Regions from separate parts of the Pseudoalteromonas sp. 2CM41L genome, predicted to be linked through region 3. Evidence: predicted binding sites of a transcription regulator. Region 3 holds the regulator's gene; each other region holds the start of a gene.
The links. Region 3 encodes LexA, which represses DNA repair genes until DNA is damaged. Its sites were predicted from a motif close to TACTGTATNNNNATACAGTA; they were not measured.
Positions count from the first base shown of each region.

Region 1: a site for LexA is predicted at 3,344-3,363, ahead of dinB (DNA polymerase IV). Genes of this name have one in related genera too.
Region 2: a site for LexA is predicted at 2,570-2,589, ahead of uvrD (DNA helicase II). Genes of this name have one in related genera too.

Region 1 is NZ_JALNTN010000016.1:61,797-67,410, forward strand. It holds gene MTF64_RS16290 (fumarylacetoacetate hydrolase family protein) at 1-367, shown strand, start outside; gene MTF64_RS16295 (ABC transporter substrate-binding protein) at 324-1,202, opposite strand; gene MTF64_RS16300 (aldo/keto reductase) at 1,356-2,408, opposite strand; gene MTF64_RS16305 (thioesterase family protein) at 2,476-2,898, opposite strand; gene dinB (DNA polymerase IV) at 3,375-4,427, shown strand; gene MTF64_RS16315 (leucyl aminopeptidase family protein) at 4,668-5,614, shown strand, end outside.
Region 2 is NZ_JALNTN010000009.1:145,830-151,443, reverse strand. It holds gene MTF64_RS12415 (GNAT family N-acetyltransferase) at 1-362, opposite strand, end outside; gene uvrD (DNA helicase II) at 340-2,505, opposite strand; gene MTF64_RS12405 (hypothetical protein) at 2,817-3,041, shown strand; gene MTF64_RS12400 (YacL family protein) at 3,156-3,524, shown strand; gene MTF64_RS12395 (peroxiredoxin-like family protein) at 3,655-4,299, opposite strand; gene MTF64_RS12390 (dUTP diphosphatase) at 4,405-5,028, shown strand; gene yrfG (GMP/IMP nucleotidase) at 5,037-5,614, opposite strand, start outside.
Region 3 is NZ_JALNTN010000013.1:32,503-38,116, reverse strand. It holds gene ctaD (cytochrome c oxidase subunit I) at 1-978, opposite strand, end outside; gene coxB (cytochrome c oxidase subunit II) at 978-2,114, opposite strand; gene lexA (transcriptional repressor LexA) at 2,587-3,204, opposite strand; gene MTF64_RS14550 (hotdog fold thioesterase) at 3,382-3,822, shown strand; gene MTF64_RS14545 (hypothetical protein) at 3,833-4,213, opposite strand; gene MTF64_RS14540 (Rho termination factor N-terminal domain-containing protein) at 4,442-4,696, shown strand; gene MTF64_RS14535 (hypothetical protein) at 4,840-5,556, shown strand; gene MTF64_RS14530 (VOC family protein) at 5,531-5,614, opposite strand, start outside.

The sequences.
Region 1 (5,614 bases), on a different contig from region 3:
AGATTTAACTAAACGTACCGTGCAAAGTAAGCTTAAAAATAAAGGGTTACCGTGGGAGCGCGCCAAGGCGTTTAACGGCTCGGTATTATTAACGCCCTTTGTAGCTATAGCGGATGCTGAGCAGGCGTTTACGTTTGAGCTTAAAATTAACGATAACGTTATTCAACAAGGCGATACGCAATTTATGATACATAAGCCTAAAGATATTTTAAGTGAAATTAATGAGTTTATGCACTTAGAAAATGGCGATGTAATAATGACTGGAACGCCTGCAGGCGTAGGGGAAGTGCCTGCAAACAGCGTATTTACAGTAAGCTTGTATGCTAATTCGACCTGCTTGTTATCGCAGAGCTGGCAGGCGCAATAGGATTAAGTATTTGCTGTTGGTAATGCTTAGTAAACTGCGGAAAACTTTGCTCTAACCAAAAACGCTGACTATTTATATAAGCAGGCGACTGCAATACCTGCTTATGTAGCGCTTTATTTATTTTATTAAGCGCCTTGGTAGCAAAATCATTCGGTGCTCTTACTGCACACCCTATAGCCCCTAAAACAAACTCTCTGGGGTCTTCTTCAATTGGCAAACTGACTATATTCTTAAACTTACTGTGATTGACAAAATAATCCCCCATAAACGGGTAGTCTATTGTGTAATCTAAAAAGCCGCGACTTAAGCGAGCAATAACAGCTTGGCTTTCATTTTCGCTGCTCCAGCTTAGCGATGCTTTATGATACACCGTGGTGTTTTCGATTATTTTATTAATTTTTGAAGTAAACTTGCGCGCCGCGGCTTGACCATATACATATTGCTCGTCTGACAATAAATGAATAAGTTTAATAGGGCTGCCATGCTTAGCGTGTATTTCTGGAGCAAGTTTTTGAGTGGTTAAAACCGAAAAAGGCGGGTAAACCGTGGTGGGGGTAGAAAACTGTAACACCCCATTGGCTGTTTTTTTATGAATAACACACGGAAAGCATACATTATCGCCTTCATTTAAGTGCTTATTAATTCGCTCTTGCGGCACGATTAGTCGTGTATGTTTTACATCATCAATGCTGTTAATTAGTTGCTCGGTGAGGTTGTCACAAATACCGCCTTGCGGCGCATGCGAATCTTTATTCATATGAAACGGGGGCGTGTAACTTTGTAACCATACAATTTCTTTAATTGGGTGAGTATTGTCAGCGTACCCGTAACGCATTAAACCACCTAGTACACCAAAGAATAAAATTACATTTCTAAGCATAACTCACTAAAAACAATCATTTTAAGGTAACTTTAGTATAGTTTTACTTTGTATATGTTCAAATGTAAGAGAGAAAAAGGCAGTAAAAAAACTGCCTATTATTTTGGTTTAATATGGCTGCGGGTAATCTTTAAAAATAGTGCCAATTTCAGTTAGAGTGTCGTCGCTTAAAGTTATGCTAAAAGCGTCAATGTCTTCTTTTAATTGGGCCATGCTGGTCGCACCAATAATTGATGAGGTAACGCCATCGACTTGATTACACCAAGCAAGTGCCAATTGGGCTGGGGTTATGCCGCTTGCGTGTGCAAGCTCTACATAACGCTGCGTGGCTTTTTGCGCGTTAGGGGTATCTCTAAAAATGCCATTGCGCTGCATAAATGTCCAACGCGATCCCGCTGGGCGTGCACCGTTTAGGTATTTACCCGTTAGCAGGCCAGCAGCAAGCGGCGACCAAGGTAAATAAGCAATGTCTTCATGGATACACTGCTCAATTAAGTAGGGCCAATCTTTAGCGTGCGCTAGGCTAAACTCGTTTTGAATAGACACCATACGCGGTAAGTTATGCGCTTTTGCTAAATTTAAAAATTGGCTAATGCCCCATGGGGTGTCATCTGAAAGGCCACAATATTTTATTTTCCCGGCTTTAACACACTCATTAAGGCCCTCTAAAATATCAAGCATACCCGCTTGTTGCTGCTCAGAATCTACGTCACTAAAAGTGAGTTTACCTGGCCACTGCCTGCCAAAGTGTGGGGTAGAGCGATTAGGCCAATGCAATTGGTATAAATCTATGTAGTCGGTTTGTAGGCGTTTAAGCGAGTTATCTACGGCCTCAATGACAGCGCTGCGTGTTATATCGCCGCCATCTCGTACCCACGACAAGCCATTGCCTGCAATTTTACTCGCCAATACAATATCACCGCGCTTTTGCGCATTACGACTTAGCCAGTTACCTATAATTTGCTCTGTTTTACCATAGGTCTCTGGTGAAGGAGGAACGGCATACATTTCGGCAGTATCTATAAAATTAACGCCTTGTGCCAAGGCATAAGCTATTTGCTCATCGGCGTCTTGTTGGGTATTTTGTTTACCCCAAGTCATGCTGCCTAAGCATACTCTAGAAACATCAACACCGCTGCTGCCTAACGGACTGTATTGCATTTAAAATCCTTAAATTATGTAAGATCTTGAGAGTGGATAATTAATACCAATTCGCAATAAAACCTAATTAAGCGAATTGATGTAGTGCCGATAGTAATGGCTCTGAAATCGCCGCTTTTTGTCCTGTTTTAAAGTCAAACATAACAACTTGAGAATAGCCTGTGGTAGTAATAGCTTGCTGAGCATGGCTAAATACAGAGTAATTCATCATAAAACGGTCGCTTTTTATATCTGAAATAGTAATACCTACGGTTAAGGTATCTGGGAAGGTCACTGGACGTTTATAGCGAATATTGTTTTCACTAATGACCGGGCCTATTCCACCTGGTTTTATCGTATCAAACTGATTTATTTTATTTAGAAAATCGATACGCGCAATTTCAAAATAACGCAAGTACACCACGTTGTTAACATGTTGTAGGGCGTCCATATCGGCCCATGCTACGGTGATATCGGTATGTATAGGGTGCTGATCTTTGAACCTTTGCATGTATGTGTACTCTTAGTTTTAAATGAATGAGGTTATCAATATGGTGTTTGTAGCTCAAGACAATAAATGCCATGTTTTTTTATAAGATGATTGTACCTATTTATTTTTAGGACTACAGTTAAATAACACAGACAACACACACACGAGAACACACATGCAAAATATAATTAATTGGGCTTTAGCCAGTTTAGTTTTTATAGCGTCTTTTGCTTGCTATGCAATGGGTAATGCCTCCGGCGGCATAATGCTTTTAGCTGCTGGGTTTTTATTGGAGTTTGTTTTTTGGCTACATTGCTTTAAAAAATCAAAGCGCTTTAAGCAGCCGTTTTAAAAAAGCTGTTTAAAGTTTGCACGGTTTAACGCGCTACACCTAGTAGCACTTTTAACTTTAGCAAGTTAAACAGGCTTTAATGGACTTGCTTAATGAAAGTGAATCCTTAATAATGGCTGTATAAATAAACAGTTATTATGTGGTAATGAAAAAGTTTATTCATATCGACATGGACTGCTTTTATGCAGCGGTTGAAATGCGTGATAACCCCAAACTTGCCAGTGTGCCTTTAGCGATTGGTGGCAATAGCCGTCGTGGCGTGCTCTCTACAGCAAATTATATAGCGCGCGAATATGGTGTTCGCTCGGCTATGTCTAACTACCACGCTAAGCAATTATGCCCCGATTTAGTTATTGTGCCTGGGCGCATGGCGGTTTATAAAGAAATTTCTAACCAAATACGCGCTGTATTTAAACGCTACACGGACCAAATAGAGCCGCTGTCGCTTGATGAGGCTTACCTAGATGTAACCAACAGCACCGCATGCAAAGGCAGCGCAACGCTTATTGCTCAGCAAATTAGAGCAGATATTTATAACGATACCGGCCTTACTGCCTCTGCCGGGGTTGCCCCCATTAAGTTTATTGCCAAAATAGCCAGTGACGAAAATAAACCCAATGGTCAATTTGTGGTTTTACCGGATGAAGTTGATGCGTTTTTAAATAATTTACCGCTGGGTAAAATCCCTGGTGTGGGCAAAGTAACCCTCGAAAAGCTTAATTTAAAGGGGTTATACACAGGTAAAGACGTTCGCGAGAAAGGCGTTAATTGGATGCAGCAGCATGTGGGGAATTTTGGTGTATCGCTTTATCAAAAATGTGCTGGCGAATATATTGGTAAAGTAACCACTGAGCGAGTCCGTAAATCCCTTAGTGTTGAACACACCTATGAATACAATAAAAATAGCTTACAAGAATGTTTAGATCAGTTACCTAAATTACTCGAAGAGCTAACAGCGCGCCTTAATAAGCAACAGCTACAAAATCGTATTAATAAGCTAAGTGTAAAAGTGAAGTTTGCAAACTTTGTTGTTACCTCAGCTGATCAAGCTCATCATCAATTAAATACTGCTATTTTTACTGAATTACTCTCTAAGGCGTATCAACGTGGGATGCAGCAACCGGTGCGTTTATTAGGTATTGGGGTAGGTGTTAAAAATGAACCTAATTTAAATCTGCAACTGAGTATTCTTGATTAACTACACGCTTTTTTTGCAATTTAGAGTGCTTTAGCAAAGTAATTTAAACGTGGTATAAGCAGGGGCTGCCTTTACTAAAAACTATATAGTGGTTGTTAATTTCTTCTTAAAACATGGAGTCACTTTAGTTTGCTGTAAAACCAAGTTGCCAGATTAAAATGAGCTGATCGCAGTTGGCTGGTTTTGTGTTTTTATATCAACGATAATAGCCCCTTATGTTTTCTAACAGGAGTTTTACTTATGGCATATCCTCAAGCGATAGCTGCACAATCACTTAGTGCAAGCTTTGACTCATTTTCTCACGATGCACTTATTATAATTTGTGATGACTTTTCTCAATTAGCCAATAACTCATTAAGTGATGCTATCGAATCACACGCTAAAGTAGATTCTCGTATTGGTAAACAAGTTACGTTTTTAGTGGTTGATAATGTACGCGTTGTTTTAGCACCTACGGGGCCGCTTAACCGCGATTACGATGATGTAAGGCGCTACTTTGATGCTGCTAAACTAGCGATTAACGAAGCAAAAGCCGCGGGTAGTGTAAACCCTGCTATTTACTTACCTAAATTACATACAGATGCGCGTTACGAGCATGCGTTAGAAGTGGCGTATTTAGGGGCATGCCAAGCATTATGGCAGCCTCTTGAAGCACGCGAATACCACGGCGAAAGCATTGAACCTATTACGCAAATAGGTTTAATAGATGCAAATGAGCAAACAATTAAAGCTGTAAATGCAATTGCAGCAGGGCAATATGCGGCACGTGATTTATGTGGTACTGAGCCTGAACGTATGGCGCCACCACGTTTTGCTGATTACTGTGTTGAGCTTTTTAAAGGCTCTAAAGTAGCGGTTGATGTGATTGACGATATTAACACGATAGATAAAAACTACCCTATGCTTAGCACTGTTGCGCGCGCATCTTATGCGGTTGAGCGCCACCACCCACGTGTTGTTAAGCTAGAATACGTGCCAGAAGGTGAAGTATCGCGCACGCTAATGTTTGTTGGTAAAGGCTTAGTATACGATACCGGCGGCGCCGATTTAAAAGTAGGCGGTTACATGGCGGGTATGAGCCGTGATAAAGGCGGGGCTGCATCCGTTGCGGGCTTTATGAAAGCCGTGGCAGATTACCAACCTAAAGGCGTTAAAGTTATTTCTTACTTAGCTGTGGTTCGTAATTC
Region 2 (5,614 bases), on a different contig from region 3:
TGCAGCGCAGGGTCTTGCCATGAGGCTAAACGTTGTAAATCAGGCAGTAATAAAAATAAAAGCCCGCCGGCTTTTACGGTGCCGGCTAATGCAGCGAGTTTATCGGGGTAAATGCCACTAAAGCCATCATAAACGGCATGAGGAAACTCTTGCCCAAGTAGTTGATGAGTATGCTCAGGCCAACTGGCATTGGCAAGGCTGCTTGAAAGTAACTTTACATCATCCGAACGGGTTAACGCGCTTAATAGTTCATAGCACCAAGTAGGCTGGCCTGTAATAAGCACTAACTGACGATGCTTTGCGCCAGTTAGTTGCTGCGTTAATTGCTCAACACAGTGCTTATACAGCTTGAAGTCGTGCATATGCGGTTACTAACCATTTGCTGCCAAGGTCGTCAAAGTTTACTTGCACACGCGATTGCGCGCCGCTGCCTTCGTAATTAAGCACAGTGCCAATACCAAATTTAGCGTGCAGTACACGTTGGCCTAAGTTAAAACCACTTTCTTCAAATACAGCATGGCTTACTGATGCGCTAAAACGTCCTGCAGCAGGCGGTCGTGATACCTGTGTTTTAATACGAATTTCTTCTACGCAATCTTCGGGTATTTCACGTAAAAATCGCGATGGGCTATGGTACTTTTCTTGGCCGTATAAACGACGGCTTTCGGCATGGCTTATGTAAAGTTTGTCCATGGCTCGGGTCATGCCCACGTAACAAAGGCGGCGTTCTTCTTCTAAGCGCCCTGATTCTTCATTACTTTGCTGCGATGGGAACATGCCTTCTTCAACGCCCACCATAAACACAAGTGGAAACTCTAAGCCCTTAGCAGAGTGAAGAGTCATCATTTGCACAGCGTCTTCGTGTTCATCGGCTTGGCCTTCACCAGACTCAAGCGATGTATAAGCTAAAAAGCCTTGTAGTGGTGAGCTAAACTCTTCTTCTTCGGGGAGTTCATACTGATCGCAGGCACTGATAAGCTCTTCTAAGTTTTCTACGCGAGCTCGGCCTTTTTCGCCTTTTTCAGCTTGATACATAGCCATAAGGCCAGAGGTTTGAATAGCGTATTTGGCTTGCTCTTGCAGTGTAAGGTCGCTAATTTTATCTTCTATGTGCTCTACCAACTCTACAAATTTTGTAACAGCGCTTGCCGCACGACCCGATAAATGTTGTTGTTCAACAATTGCTTTAGCTGCGTACCAAAGAGGCAGAGACTCAGCACGCGCACAGTCGCGTATATGGCTAAGTGTTTTATCGCCAATACCGCGCGCAGGGGTGTTAATGACACGCTCAAATGCGGCGTCGTCTTGGCGGTTTCCTACCAATCGTAAGTACGATAGCGCATCTTTAATTTCTTGACGTTCGAAGAATCGCATACCACCGTAAATACGGTATTTTAAGCCTTCTTGAAGCATGGCTTCCTCGAGTACACGAGATTGCGCGTTACTACGGTATAAAATAGCGGCGTCTTGCAACGCATTACCAGCATTTAACCAGCTGCGTAGCTTGCTGCTTACAAAGCGGGCTTCGTCTAGCTCGTTAAAGGCGGCATAAATTGATATAGGCTCGCCTTCGTTACCATCGGTCCAAAGGCTTTTACCCATGCGCTCTGAATTGTTTTTAATTAGCGCATTAGATGCTTTTAGAATGGTCGCGGTTGAGCGGTAGTTTTGCTCAAGACGAATAGTCTCGGCGTCAAAATCAGTTAAAAAGCGTTTAATGTTTTCTATTTTAGCGCCGCGCCAACCGTAAATACTTTGGTCATCGTCGCCTACAATCATAATGCTTTGTGTATCACCAGCAAGTAGCTTTAACCATGCGTATTGAATGGTATTGGTATCTTGGAACTCGTCTACCAGCATGTGGGCAAAGCGCTGCTGGTAATGGCGAAGTAGCGTAGGGTTATTTTTAAGTACTTCGTAGCTACGTAGCAGTATTTCTGCAAAATCGACTAAACCTGCACGGTCACACGCCTCTTGATAGGCGGCATATACACGTAGCATCATTTGCTCGTTTATATCGTAGGCTTGAATATCTTTAGGGCGCAGGGCTTCATCTTTTTTAGCGCTGATGTACCAGCCAAATTGTTTGGCGGGCCATTTTTTGTCATCAATATTCATTGATTTTAATAAGCGCTTGATCATTCTAAGTTGATCGTCAGAGTCTAAAATTTGAAAGGCTTCTGGCAGGTTTGCTTCACGGTGATGAGCGCGCAAAATACGGTGTGATAAACCATGGAATGTACCAATCCACATGCCACCGACAGGGGCTTTTAGGGTTTCTTCAACACGGGTGCGCATTTCTTTAGCGGCTTTATTAGTAAAGGTAACCGCAAAAACGCTATAAGCAGAGGCTTGCTCAACCTGCATTAACCACGCGATACGATGAACTAAAACACGTGTTTTACCCGAACCAGCACCTGCTAATACCAGCATGTTTTGTAGTGGGGCTGCAACGGCATCGCGTTGTTTGTCATTTAAGCCATCGAGTAATTCAGAAACGTCCATCGTTACGCCTTTTCAATCAATAATGAGGGCAGTATAACAGGTGTTTTTGTTAGGCTAAATAAAATACTGTTTTTATGAACAGCTATTCTAAAAATACTTGTAAAACTAATCGCTTAGTCGCTTTTTTGTACTCTTAAGTAACGATAATTAATAATAAAAATAATCAAATTGACCTATATTTAGTAAAAAATACTAAAGCAGTTATTTAGTAGTAATTTAACTATTTGATTTTTAAGCTTTAATAAATTGGCATAAAGTGTGATAGTAAGTAAATAACTAAAACTTAAAATTAATTAACTACAGAGGTGAGTATGGCTGATCAAGGTTCTGGCGGTAATGTTATTGCAGCGTTGTGTAATATATTTTTTCCTGGTTTAGGGCAATTGGTACAAGGGCGAATTTTAGCCGCTATCTTTTTTGCGCTAGCTATTATAATTAGTTACGCACTTATTTATGTATTAGTAGGCTTTGTACTCGTGCCTATTATTTATTTATGGTCGATTATAGATGCTGCACGTTTTAGATCGCGAAGTTAGCTTTTATGTCGCCTATTTAAATAGCGCCCATTGGCGCTATTTTGCGTTTTAGGGTCGGTGTTTAAGGCTATTTATGGGTATAATTAGCGCATTAGCGTTTTAAAAGTAAAAATTATGGAATATCAATTTATACGTGACCCTATTAGTGGGCTGCGCATTAAAATAAGCAGCGAGCATGCCCTAATTGGCCGTTGGTTAAACGAAGAAATTGGCAAAGAAAAAGTCGAGATGGTACAAGCACTTATTAGCTCGGTAAAAACAAGTTACGAGCCAATAACGTTAAAAGGCCAAGAGATAGACTTAATACTCTCTAAAGACGAAGCCTTATTTGAAGCCCATGCCCTACACCAAGACAGCGAAGATTTAGTCGCCTATCAAGATGATGACTTAATGCTTGAAGAAAGTGGCCTAGTGAGTGGTTGTGGCTTTGAAGATTTTATAGATTTAATAGAGTCATGGGCTGAGTTTAGTGGCTCGCGTTAAGCGTTTAAAAGGCCAACCTAGTTGGCCTTTTTTGTAATATCAATGGTGTTAAGTTATTAGACATTTATAGCGCTCTATTTAGCACCCTAGAATGGTTAAATATTTAAGTCGATTGGTATATATCTACAAATTATTGATTTTCTATTGATTTAACGCCAGCTAATAATAGCTCCTCTGTTAAACGTACTTTGTAATTAGGGTTTGCGTACTGAAAATACACAACGCTACTTTTATCAATTACAAATACAGCCGGTACAGGTAAAGTGACGTTTACCTTGCCTTGGGCATCAACAAAGTTAACACCGCGCTTATTGCGATAGATAGCGGCTGTTTTATCATCTAAAAAATAAGCTAAACCTAAGGCTTTTGCTAGGGTTAGGCTATCATCTGAAAGCAGTAAATAATTTGGCGAGCTTATTTTACTTTGGGCTAGTTTTTCTGGGCTATCTGGCGATACTGCAATAATTTGCGCGTTTAAATTAGCGAGTTGCTGCTCAATTTCTTGTATATTAGCCAGTTGCTTTGAGCAATAAGGACACCAACCTCCGCGGTAAATAATAAGCACCGTTGTTTTTTCAGCAAAGCGCTTTTGTAACTCTACATTATTACCATGTTGATCTTTGAGCGTTATATTAGGCACGCTTAAGCCCGGTAATAATGGTGATACTTGCTCGGGGGCTGCAGCAATTCCTTCTGTACTTGCTTGCGCATTCGCTACTAAAAAAGCAGCCATTACAATAGTCGCCAAGGTATGCAGTAACACTTTACTCATCATTATTTCCTGCCCTGTTTTTATGTGCTGTTTATAATAGATCAAAAATGCACTTTTTATTATTTGCCTGTATCATAAGCGTAATTTAAAAGCTCAAGTGGAAACGATATGTCAGCCAACTTAAATAAGCTAGTAGTAATGCTAGAAATGCAAAATGCCATGAACACTAAAGTTCATGATCAATGGTTTAGCCAAGGCTTTGAGTGGTACAGAGCCATTTGGGTAGAGTGTGCAGAGATGCTAGATCATTACGGTTGGAAGTGGTGGAAAAAACAAACCCCAGACACCGAGCAAGTCATTCTAGAATTGGTTGATATATTTCATTTTGGTTTGTCGTTAAGAATTGACGGAACAACCTCTTACGAAGAGTTAGCTAAGCAGCTAGAACAAGAACTTAGCGCACCACAGGCCGCAGATGACTTTAAACAAACTCTTGAAATATTAGCAGCTTCAGCAGTTGCAAATAAAACCTTTAACGCGGCCGCGTTTGCAGGGTGTATGGCGCAAATAGGGATGGATATTGACGATTTATACCGCGGTTACGTAGGTAAAAACACGTTAAACTTTTTTCGCCAAGATCATGGCTACAAAGATGGCAGCTACATCAAAGTATGGAATGGCCAAGAGGATAACGAGCATTTAGTCGAAGTCGTTAAAAGCCTTGATACCGAACATGCCGACTTTGCAAAGTTAGTATATCAAGGCCTAGTGGCGCGTTACCCGCAACAATAATCTAGCTGCTAGATTATGTTTCTGTAGTCGGTTACGTTTAAGTAATCGGCTATTACATTATGTGGTTGCTGGCTATCTGGGTTGGCCACCGCAAGTAAATGTTCAATGCCGTATTCTCGGGCAGCATTTAAAACTGGCACACTATCATCAACAAACAAAGTGCGCTGCTTATTAAACCCTAAGTCTTTTTGTACTTGATGCCATAAACTTTGCTGCTCTTTACTCACTCCGTATTGATGAGTAGACACCACGCCATCTAAATAATTATCTATCGCGGTATGTTCAAATTTAAGCATGACGTTTTCAGGGTGGGCGTTAGTTAAAAGAATTAGCTCTTTACCTGCTTTTTTTAACTCTGTTAAAAAGTGGGGCACATCTTCGCGTACTTTTATTAAGTGCTGGGTTTGGCGTTTTAATTCCATTATTGGTAAATTGAGTTGCTCTTGCCAATAATCTAAGCAATACCACTGTATTTGACCACTTACCGCTTGATAGCGTTTGTGCATATCGGCTTTTGCTTCATCAAGGGTAATATTGCGAGTGAGCGCAAGTTGCTCTGGTACAACGTTAAGCCAAAAGTGACTAT
Region 3 (5,614 bases):
GGTCGCGTACATAAAAAATAGCTCGCCAGCAACGGGCATACCGGTCGTAAACATATGATGTGCCCACACTATAAAGCTCAGTAATGCAATAGAGGAGGTTGCGTAAACCATTGAGGCATAACCAAATAGTTTTTTACGTGAGAATGTAGGCACTATGGTCGAAATAATACCAAAGGCGGGTAAAATCATGATGTACACTTCGGGATGGCCAAAAAACCAAAATATGTGCTGAAACATCACCGGATCGCCGCCACCTGCCGCATCAAAAAAGCTGGTTCCAAAGTATTTATCGGTGAGCACCATAGTGACCGCTCCGGCCAGTACGGGCATAACAGCAATTAATAAAAATGCGGTTATTAGCCATGTCCAAACAAATAATGGTAGTTTCATCCATGTCATGCCTGGGGCACGTAAATTAACAATGGTCACAATTACGTTTATTGCGCCCATAATTGAGCTAATCCCCATAATGTGCACTGCAAACACAAACATTGCAGTGTTGTCGTTACTATACGTTGTTGAAAGCGGCGCATAGAACGTCCAGCCAAATGCGGGGCCGCCTCCAGGCATTAATAACGAGGCCAATAAAATTAAAAAAGCGAAGGGTAAAATCCAAAAGCTCCAGTTGTTCATTCTGGGCAGCGCCATATCTGGCGCACCAATCATGAGCGGTACCATCCAGTTAGCAAGCCCCGTAAAGGCTGGCATAACAGCACCAAACACCATAATTAAACCGTGTACTGTGGTCATTTGGTTAAAAAAGTGTGGGTCTACCAATTGTAATCCTGGCTGAAATAACTCAGCCCGAATAACCATGGCCATTGCACCGCCAATTAAAAACATAGTCAGCGAAAAAATTAAGTACATGCTGCCAATATCTTTATGGTTTGTTGTGTATAACCAACGTTTAAACCCTTTGGCTGGGTGATGGCCGTGGTGAGCGTCATTGGCGTTAGGTTGTTCTACTATGCTACTCATTAGTTCGCCTCCGCATCAAGTGCTGCCTGAATTTCACTAGGTTGGATGACATCACCCGTTTCATTACCCCACGCATTACGTTTATAGGTAATTACCGCTGCAAGTTGTTTAATTGAGAGCTGCTTTGCAAATGCCTGCATTGCAGTTCCTGGGCGGCCATGAATCACTACATCAATGTGATCTTTTATATCACCCAAAACAATGGGGCTGCCTTTTAACGCAGGAAATACGCCCGGTAGCCCCATACCTGTAGGTTGATGACACGCAGCGCAACTTGCCATATACACTTGCTCACCTAGTGTCATTAGCTCTTCTTTAGGAATTGTTGTCTCAAGCAATGCTGCATCAGCAAGTGCGGCTTTTTGCTTAGCTTGCTTAGCATCTGCAAGCCATGCGTTAAAATCCTCTTGCGATTTAGCTTCAACCACCACGGGCATAAAACCATGATCTTTACCGCACAGCTCTGCACACTGTCCTCGGTAAATACCTTCTTCGTTAATGTTGGTCCACGTTTCGTTGATAAACCCCGGATTGGCATCTTTTTTAACGGCAAAATCGGGTACCCACCAAGAGTGGATAACATCATCAGAGGTCATTAAAAAACGCACCTTTCGATTAATTGGCAGTACTAAAGGTTTATCAACCTCAAGTAAATAATTAGGGTTTTTATTAGCAAGGTTGGCTATTTCGTCTTGAGGGGTAGATAAAATAGAGTAAAACTCTACGTCTTCGCCCATATATTCATAATGCCACTTCCACTGTGACCCTGTAATTTTAATGGTTAAGTCAGCCTTACTGGCATCTTCCATCGCAATGAGGGTTTTAGTGGCAGGGATTGCCATGGCAATTAAAATAACAAACGGAATGGCAGTCCAAAGAATTTCTACTTTGGTACTTTCATGAAATTGGGCAGGAACTGCCCCTTTAGATTTACGGTGATGAATCAGTGCCCAAAACATTATTGCGAACACTATCACCCCAATCACACAACATATTAAAAATATGGTCATGTGTAGCTGATATACATTATTACTTATATCGGTTACGCCCTTGCGCATATTGTATTGGCTATTAGCCAGCACTTGCTGCGGGAACATAATCAACACAAGCCACAAGGTAGAGGTCAGTTTACCCATGTGACGGCTCCTTTGATGCTATTGCGAATGCAAAGCGAAGAGGCATACGGCTTAAACGCCAATTCGTTATTTTTATTTTTTAACCAATCTTATTTTTGATTGGTATCGCTAGGACAACAAAAGGTTTGTGTATATTGTGTGTTCTCATAACTAAAAAGCTGTGAGTTATTGTTAGTCCAGCACATTAATGATTAGCTAAAAAACGTACAACAAGCAAGTTTTAGTATAAAAAACAATCAAGTGATATTTTAAAATTGACTAAATGACGGCGTATTAAATTGTTATTTAACAGCCAAGATACGAGCAAAATTAAGGGATGTAACACGCTTAGGAAGATAAAAGTATGAGTGAAAAAAAGTTTACAGCCTAAATAATTTTAGGGCGTTTTGAGATGGCGGAAGGTTTGTTTTTAAAACAAAAATGCACACTAAAAAGTGCGCATTTATAGATATTACTTAAAAATAGTTAAAAATTACATCCAATCGGCATTTCTTATTACGCCAACGGCTAACCCTTCAATATTAAAAGATTCGTTTTCAAGGTCTACTTCAATTGGCGTAAACTCTTCGTTTTCGGCGTGTAATAATACTTTTCGACCTGCTTTTTCTAGGCGTTTTACGGTTACGTCTTCATCTACTCGTGCAACCACAACTTGGCCGTTTTCTGCTGTTTGAGTACGGTGCACAGCAAGTAAGTCGCCATCCATAATACCTATATCTTTCATACTCATGCCGTTAACACGCAGTAAAAAGTCGGCGGCTGGTTTAAACATAAGTGGGTCTATTTTACAGTGACTCTCAACATGTTCTTGCGCCAAAATAGGCGAACCCGCTGCAACTCTACCTATTAATGGTAGCCCTAGTTGCTCAGGCTCTTCTTCTTCAACCAATTGAATACCACGGCTTGCGCCTGGTTTCATTTTAATAACACCTTTTTTGGCAAGCGCTTTTAAGTGCTCTTCTGCGGCATTGGCACTTTTAAAACCGAGTGTTTGCGCAATTTCGGCACGTGTAGGAGGCATACCAGTGTCTTTAATAAAAACTTTTATTAGTTCGAGTATTTGAGCTTGGCGTTTAGTTAATGGTCGCATACAACTGGTTTTCCATACAGTACATTTAACTGTGAGTATATACAGTTAAATAAAAATCGCAAATTTAAATTGTGCTTTAAAATAGCTAAATACACCGCACCTGGATAAATTTTAGGTAATTACAGACGTTCAGTATTTAAAATGCTATAAATTTGCTTTCAATATAAAGGAGTAATTATGAGTATTTGGCATCAACCCATTACATTAGAGCTTTGCAAACAGTTAGATGAGGGAATAAACGGCCAAGGCACGCTAATGAAAACCATGGGCATAGAAATAACCGAAATAGGAGATGATTACCTGGTGGCTACCATGCCTGCTATTCCTGAGCATCATAATCCTATTGGTATGGTACATGGTGGCGCAAATGTGGTACTTGCCGAAACCGTAGCAAGCTACGCCGCTAACTTTGTCGTGGACTTTACAAAATTTTATTGTGTTGGACAGGAAATTAGCGCCAGCCACCTAAAGGCCTCTCGAAATGGCACTTTAACCGCCGTTACTCGTGCATTTCATATTGGTAAGCGCAGTTCTGTATGGGAAATAAAAATAACCAATAGCCGCGGCGAGCTTTGCTGCGTATCAAAAATGACCGCAGCGGTTGTCGAGCGCAAATAATTAACTATGGCTACTTTTCGATAGGGTAAATTGTTATTTCCATACCAGCGCCAATGGCAGATATACGTAGCAGTGTATCTGCATGTAGAGCTTGGTTAAAACACTTAGGTGACGTGCCCGACTCAAAGCCTATATCAAACGTTCTGCGCGAACAGCTTAGCCACTGCTTAAGCGCATTACGTGAACACGACTCTATTAATTCACATAAGTGGTTGATTGCTTTGTCTGGCGTGGTTATATCACCTGAGGCTTCAATACGCGCCAATTGACGATATTCGTCTTTGTCATAATGCAAAACCATCGCGTTTTTCTTTAAGTCTGCCACCAGGGCGCTAATATCTTGTTTAGACTCAAGCTCTAGATCTACATTTAAAAATTGAATTTCCGACATTGTCTGCTTTTTACCCTCTTATAGTTTCATCGCAAACTTTAACGCAGTTTTACTTTTATACCAAATCAACTAAGCGCTAAACATGGCTTTATTAATAGAAAATACCTGTTTAAACGCCATTGGCACCTAATTTGCCTTATAAAACGGGTTAGGCTAGTTACGCTTAATTTTACCGTTTATGTATGAAAGTTATACACACTCTGTGTAATTAAACGCTTCAGGAGGACAATTATGGTAGATCATGGCCCGCAAATTAAAAACGACGATCAGTACGATGCGCTTCGAGATGAAGGCATGAGCAAACAAAAAGCCGCGCGCATTGCTAATAGCAATACTCATAAAACCGCTGTTAAAGGCGGCAAAGCCTCAAAGTATGAGCAGCGCACTAAAAAGCAGCTGTACAATAAAGCTAAAGAGCTCGGTATTAGTGGCCGCTCTAAAATGAGCAAACAAGGGCTAATAAATGCCTTACGTGAGCATTAAACACAGCCTCACTGATTTTTTACCGCTCCTTTTTATTATTTTTATAAAGTTAGAGTAAGCTTATGAATAACTGCGACAAAATGCCGCAGTAAAAGCATGGGCTGCTGTAATACACTAACGCTAAAAATAATAAGAAGCACAAAATGAAAAAACAACTATTTAAGCGCGCTCGAAAACTACATAAGTGGCTAGGCTATTTACTTGCCTTACAAATTTTAGCTTGGCTTTTAGGCGGCTTAGTAATGAGCGCGATACCACTTGAATACGTACACGGTAAGCACCTTGCTAAGCGCACACTTACAAACCCATTTACTCAAGCAGACTACCCCACATCACTCGATAATATTACTGCCCAAGTGCCTAACCCCACGCAAATAGTGTTTGAGCACTTTTTAACAACCCCGCTTATTACTGTTATTAATACTGACGAGCAGCAAAGCTTTAATGGTTTAACGGGGCGCCCTTTTCAGCCACCGACTAAAATACAAATTACCGCTAATGCACAAGCGCATTTACTCATCGACGCTAAGCCAATTAGCACAACACTTTTAAAACAAGGCACTCGAGAGGTGGGATACAAAACAAATGTGTGGCAAGTACAATTTAACGACACCTTTAATACCACGCTGTATTTAAATGCAATTAACGGTAAAGTTATCACCGTTCGCAGCACACTATGGCGCATATTTGACTTTTTTTGGATGCTACACATAATGGATTACGACGAGCGAGAAGATTTTAACAACCCGCTTCTCATCAGTTTTGCAGCCACCAGCGTACTATTTTGTTTATGCGGTATTATTTTATTAATACAAAACGTTAGGCTAAAAAAACTTACACGTGTTGGTCAATCAAAATAGGGTTGCCGTCTGGGTCGGTAATAATAAAACTTTTATCACCCACAGGTTCAACCTGGAT